2 regions of the Xanthomonas arboricola pv. juglandis genome follow, and region 2 is predicted to be linked to the other one. Evidence: predicted binding sites of a transcription regulator. Region 2 holds the regulator's gene; the other holds the start of a gene.

The links. Region 2 encodes FliA, which starts transcription of late flagellar genes. Its sites were predicted from a motif close to TAAAGTTTNNCNNNCNNNGGCCGATAA; they were not measured.
Region 1: a site for FliA is predicted at 1,559-1,585, ahead of KHN93_RS03390 (GGDEF domain-containing protein). Genes of this name have one in related genera too.

Annotation. Positions count from the first base shown of each region.
Region 1 is NZ_HG999362.1:793,877-797,061, reverse strand. It holds gene KHN93_RS03390 (GGDEF domain-containing protein) at 1-1,322, opposite strand, end outside; gene KHN93_RS03385 (DUF1615 domain-containing protein) at 1,763-2,854, shown strand; gene KHN93_RS03380 (GAD-like domain-containing protein) at 2,905-3,185, opposite strand, start outside.
Region 2 is NZ_HG999362.1:2,368,954-2,372,138, reverse strand. It holds gene flhF (flagellar biosynthesis GTPase FlhF) at 1-389, shown strand, start outside; gene KHN93_RS10345 (MinD/ParA family protein) at 376-1,260, shown strand; gene KHN93_RS10340 (RNA polymerase sigma factor FliA) at 1,257-2,024, shown strand; gene cheY (chemotaxis response regulator CheY) at 2,060-2,452, shown strand; gene KHN93_RS10330 (protein phosphatase CheZ) at 2,452-3,078, shown strand; gene KHN93_RS10325 (chemotaxis protein CheA) at 3,081-3,185, shown strand, end outside.

The sequences.
Region 1 (3,185 bases), 1.6 Mb from region 2:
AGGCAGGCCGCGCAGAGCGCAATCCACAAGGCGCGTTGCCCGGCTTCGCGGGCCTGCAACGCCAGTTGCGCGGTCTCGCTGCGGCGGCGCAGCTCGGCGGTTTCCGCGCCACGGCGTGCATCTTCATAACGCGCCTGCAGGCGCAGCATCACGGTGTCACGCTGGCGATCCAGGCTCTGCGCGCGCAGCGTGTTGGCGCGCTGCAGTTCCTGGTAGGCCTCGGCATGCCGCCCCTCCGCTGCCAGTGCCTGGGCAATGGCATCGAGCAGTCGCGCGCGCCGCACCAACGGCAGATTGGGATCGTCCGCTGCCCGGGCCGCGATGATCTCCATGCCGAGGCTGCCGGACTTGAGCGCGGTCAATGCCCGCAACAACACCGCATGGCAGGCGGCCACGCGGCCGACATTGCCCTGGCGTTGCATCAACGGCAGCGCCTCGCGCGCCATTGCCAGTGCCGCGGTGGCATCGCCGGCGTCGATCAGCACCTCGCTGGCGCTGGTCAATGCCGCGGCCACGCCGGCCTGATCGCCCAGCTCGCGGCTGAGCGCCAGCGCGCGCCTGAAATGCAGCAGCGACGCGTCCGGCTGCTGCGCTGCCAGCGAGGTGCCGTATTCGTATTCGATCAGGCTGCGCTGGAAGCGTGCCGGCTGGCCGCGCAGGCGCGCCAGGGCGCGCTGCAGATAGTCCTCGGCATCGTTGTCTTCCGCCGAACGGCCACCCACCCGGCTGGCCAGAGAGCCGAGCTGGGTCAAGGCATCCAGCTCCAGGCTCAAGTTGTGTTCGCGCACTGCACACTGGTAGCTGGCCTGCGCCGCGTTCCAGGCCTCGTCGCTGCTGCCGGAGGCGAGCATGCTCCACATGTCGACCGCTTCGATCTCGCACAGCAGATCGTTGCGCCCCAGCGCGCGCGCTTGCTGACGCAGCGCTTCCAGCCGCGCCAGCATGCCGCGGTTGGGGCTCTCGCGCACATCGCTGAGCGCCTGCACGATCGCCAGCCACAGCTGCGCCTGCGCCGCGTTGCCGCGCACCCGTTCCAGCAGCGCATGCGCCTGGGCCAGGGCTGTCTGGCGGCGCTCGGTCTCTTCCAGCGAAATCAGCACCCGCGCCTGCGCGAGCGAAGCCCAGAACTGCGCATCGGCGTCGCCATCGCTGCGGGCACGCTCGAACGCAGCCTGGGCGGCCTGCAAGGCGGCCCTGGGGTCGTCGATCGCGGCGGTCTCGATGCTCTTCCACGGCTGCGGCTGCGCCCACAGCGCCGCGCTGAACAGCATTGCAGCCATCCCCATGACCATGCGCCGCCAGCGTGGCGTCGCACTGCTCATCGACACCTCACGGCAACGATGAGCCACACCGCATGGCTGCCGTGCACAGCAAGCGCCGCCCGGCCCGCATCGGGTTTGCTGGTTGCTGCGGCACTCGAGCTCTCCCATGGTTGGCTGGCGGTGGAATCGGGGCGATGTCGGCGTCTGAATGACGCCACTTCGATGCAAAAACACGCGGTCATGATGACCGGCGAACACGGCAGGTCATGTGATCGCCACGCTATGCCTCAAGATCGTTAGCGGCCTGCGTGCAGCGGGCTTGAATCGGCCGGCAGATCGCATGACCGCGGCCTGCGGCCGTGCCCCTTGGCAAGCGCTGCGGCCCTGCGGGCGACCCGCGCCGTCGCGGCTGCTGCACATCGCCGCATGCAACCACCCCGCGACAGCCACGTAAACTGCGGCACGGCACCTGCTGCCGCCCCCCGGATCCTGGAGACGCCGTGACATTCCGCCTGCCCCGCCTGCTCACGCTGCTCGCCGTCGCCTTGCTGTCGGCCTGCGCCACCCAGGCGCCGCGTGCGCCACAGCGCTCCCCGGACGCGGTCAAGGCCGACATCGCGCGGCGCCTCCCGGCCACGCTGGGCGATCGCAACGGCTGGGCCGACGATGTCTACGTGGCGCTGTCCTCGCAGGGGCTGGACACCAGCGCCGAGCACATCTGCGCGGTGCTGGCGGTGACCGAGCAGGAGTCGACCTACCAGGCCAACCCGGTGGTACCCAATCTCGGCAAGATTTCGCGCGCCGAGATCGACCGCCGCGCCAGCGCGCATCACATTCCCGGCTTCATGGTCGATGCCGCCCTGCGTATCGACTCGCCCGACGGCCGCAGCTATGCCACGCGCATCGCGAGCGCGCGCACCGAGCAGGAGCTGAGCCGCATCTTCGAAGACTTCACCGGCAGCGTGCCGCTGGGCGCGCGTTTATTCGACGGGCTCAACCCGGTGCATACCGCCGGGCCGATGCAGGTCAGCATCGCGTTTGCCGAGCAGCATGCCGAGCGCTACCCGTATCCGCCCGGTGACTCGATCCGCCACGAGGTGTTCAGCCGTCGCGGCGGGCTGTGGTTCGGCACCAGGCACCTGCTCGGGTATCCAGCCAGTTACGACGCCCTGCTGTACCGCTTTGCCGACTTCAATGCCGGCTGGTACGCCAGCCGCAATGCCGCCTTCCAGGCGGCGCTGAGCAAGGCCAGCGGCATCGCGCTGACCCTGGACGGCGACCTGCTGACACCCGGCGCCGGCCTGGATGCACCCGGCGGCACCGAGCGCGCCGCACGCGCCCTGGGCAGCCAGCTGGCGATGAGCGACCGGCAGCTACGCCGCGCCCTGGAATCCGGCAATTCAGCCGATTTCGAAGACACCGCGCTGTATCGCCAGGTATTCGCGCTGGCCGAGCGCAGTGCCGGCAAGCCGCTGCCGCGCGCGGTGCTGCCCGGCATCACGCTGGAAAGCCCCAAGATCACCCGCACCCTCACCACCGCCTGGTTCGCGCAACGGGTGAACGAGCGCTGGAAGCGCTGCATGGGCAAGTAAGCGACTGGCTTGCCGCGCTGCGAGCACTGCCTGCGCTGCGCACCGCCATCTCATTCCCCGCTCAGGCGACTGGTCAGCACATCGCCGACAACAGGGCCATGTTCCACCTTGCCATCGCTACCGCGTTGATAGTTGATGCCGACCCGACACGCGGCAGGGTGCATCTCCCAGACCCAGCCATACAGGGCGCGCCCGGTGTCTGGCGGCGAGCGCAGCGGCATGTTCATGCGCAGCCCATCGTCCTGGCCTCGGTCCAGTGTGCACATGACGGTGCCGGCGCCGTCGTCTTCAGCGTCGGGGTCGACGTCGTCCACATGGGTAATGGTGGCGA
Region 2 (3,185 bases):
TGGTGCTGATCGACACCGCCGGCATGGGCCAGCGCGACCGCGCCCTGGCCGCCCAGCTCAACTGGTTGCGCGCCGCGCACCAGGTCACCTCGTTGCTGGTGCTGCCTGCCAACGCGCACTTTTCCGACCTCGACGAGGTCGTGCGCCGCTTCGCCCACGCCAAGCCCCAGGGCGTGGTGCTGACCAAACTTGACGAGACCGGCCGCTTCGGTAGTGCGCTGTCGGTCGTCGTCGATCACCAAATGCCCATCACCTGGGTGACTGACGGACAGCGGGTCCCCGACGACCTGCACCGCGCCAATGCCGCCAGTCTCGTTCTTCGCCTTGAAGATTTGCGGCGCGCTGCCGATAAGCCCTGTACTCCGGAGCACAACCATGCAGTCGCGTGAATACGCCAAGCTGACCAACGCCTTCCCCCTGTCGGCGACCCGTCCCGAGCCCCTGGGCCCGGTGCGCACCATTGCCGTGACCGGTGGCAAGGGCGGCGTGGGTAAAACCAACATCTCCGCCAACCTGGCCGTGGCGCTGGCCGACATGGGCAAGCGCACCCTGCTGCTGGACGCCGACCTGGGCCTGGCCAACCTGGACGTGGTGCTGGGACTGTCGCCCAAGTACACCCTGGCCGACCTGATCGCCGGCCGCTGCACGCTGGATGAAGTGATCATCGAAGGCCCCGGCGGCGTGCTGGTGGTCCCGGCCGCCTCCGGCCGCCGCCACATGGCCGAACTGGCCCCGGCCCAGCACATCGGCCTGGTCAACGTGTTCTCCGAGCTGGAGCGCGACCTGGACGTGATGGTCATCGACACCGCCGCCGGCATCACCGACAGCGTGCTGACCTTCTGCCAGGCCGCCCAGGACACCGTGGTGGTGGTCTGCGACGAGCCGGCCTCGATCACCGACGCCTATGCGCTGATCAAGGTGCTCTCGCGCGAACGCGGCGTGGACCGCCTGCAGATCATCGCCAACATGGTGCGCGACCCCAACGAGGGCCGCCTGCTGTACGACAAGCTGTCGCGGGTCTGCGAAAAATTCCTCGGCGACGTGTCGCTGAACTACCTCGGCCACGTGCCGCAGGACGACTGGTTGCGCCTGTCGGTGCAGCGCCAGCAGCCGGTCATCAAGGCCTACCCCGCCAGTCCGTCGGCGCAGGCCATTGCAGAAATCGCTCGCCGTACCTCGCGCTGGCAGGCCCCCACCGTGCCGCGCGGCAACGTCGAGTTCTTCGTCGAACGCATCATCCAACGGGGAGTGGCCGCATGAGCACCGCTACCGCAACCACGGCCAGCGCGCAGTACCGCGCCGTGCAGCGCAACAACGCCAACGACATCGTCACCCAGCACGCCGACCTGGTGCGCCGCATCGCCCACCATCTGGCCGCGCGCCTGCCGGCGAGCGTGGAAGTGGACGATCTGATCCAGGCCGGCATGATCGGCTTGATCGAAGCCTCGCGCAGTTACGACTCCGAACAGGGCGCCTCGTTCGAGACCTATGCCTCGATCCGCATCCGCGGCTCGATGATCGACGAAATCCGGCGTGGCGACTGGGTGCCGCGCTCGGTGCACCGCCGCGCACGCGACGCCGCCGCCGCCGTGCGCAAGATCGAACAGCACACCGGCCGCGCCGCCGCCGCCACCGAAGTGGCCGCCGCGATGGAGATGCCGCTGCCCGACTACCTGCGTCTGATGGAAGATGCCGCCCGCGGCCAGGTGCTGAGCCTGGAGTCACGGATCGAGGATCACGGCGAGCTGGACACCACCGCCAAGGGCGGCCCCAATCCGCAGCAGATGATGGAGCGTGGCGAATTCGGCCGCGAGCTGGGCAAGGCCATCGGCCAGTTGCCCGAGCGCGAGCAGCTGGTGCTGTCGCTGTACTACGAACAGGAATTGAACCTGAAAGAAATCGGCGCCGTGCTCGGTGTCAGCGAATCGCGCGTCTGCCAGATCCATGGCCAGGCGGTGGTGCGTCTGCGCGGCCGCCTCAAGGTCTTCGAACTGGCCGATGCCGGTGTCGAAATTGACGAATGATTTTTTCGCGCATTTTTTAGTGTTAGGAGCTTGATGTGAACAAGAACATGCGGATTTTGATCGTGGACGACTTCTCGACGATGCGACGTATCGTCAAGAATCTGTTGGGCGATCTGGGCTTCACCAATACCGCAGAGGCCGAAGACGGCAACAGCGCATTGGCGGCGTTGCGGGCCGGCCCGTTCGATTTCGTGGTCACCGACTGGAACATGCCCGGCATGACCGGCATCGACCTGCTGCGCAACATCCGCGCCGACGCCAAGCTCAAGCACCTGCCGGTGATGATGGTGACCGCCGAAGCCAAGCGCGAGCAGATCATCGAAGCGGCCCAGTGCGGCGTAAACGGCTACATCATCAAGCCGTTCACCGCACAGACGCTGGAAGAGAAGCTGGGCAAGGTGTTCGAACGTCTGGCGGCGACCGCCTGATGAACGCCACCGTGGAAGCCGATGCCGAACGTGCCGCCCTGATCGAGCGCCTGCAACACGCGCTCGATGCACTGGAAAGCGGTGACCAGGTCGCCTGGCGGCGCGAGGTGGACCACCTCGCCGCGCTGCGCACGCGCCCGATGATGCAGAGCCTGAGCCGGCTCGCGCGCGAACTCGGGCAGGCGCTGGGCGAGCTGCCCACCGTGCCCGAGGAAGCCGGCGAACTGGACGATGCCTGCTCGCGCCTGGACCACGTGGTGGAAATGACCGAGAAGGCCAGCCATCGCACGCTGGACCTGGTCGAGGAATGCCGCGAGCTGGCCAACCAGCTGCGCGACGGTGGCCTGAACCAGGACCAGGGCGCGCTAATGGACAAGATGCGCCATAACCTGACCGAGCTGTCGCTGGCGCAGAGCTACCAGGACCTGAGCGGCCAGATCATCCGTCGCGTGGCCGGCATCGTGCGGCGCGTGCACGAGGGCTTCGGTGCACTCGGCCTGCCGCCGAAGAATCCCGAGCCGAAGAAAGACGACGGCGGTCTTGCCGGTCCTGCAGTCAAGGGCCTGGACCGTCACGCGGTGTCGCAGGACGACGCCGACGACCTGCTGTCCGGATTGGGGCTGTAACCATGAGTGCTGTTCCAGACGATATTGCTGCCGATTTCATTGTCGAGGCCCAGGAAATCCTGGATCGCCTCGGCGAACAGCTGGTGTCGCTGGAACAGGCACCGGAC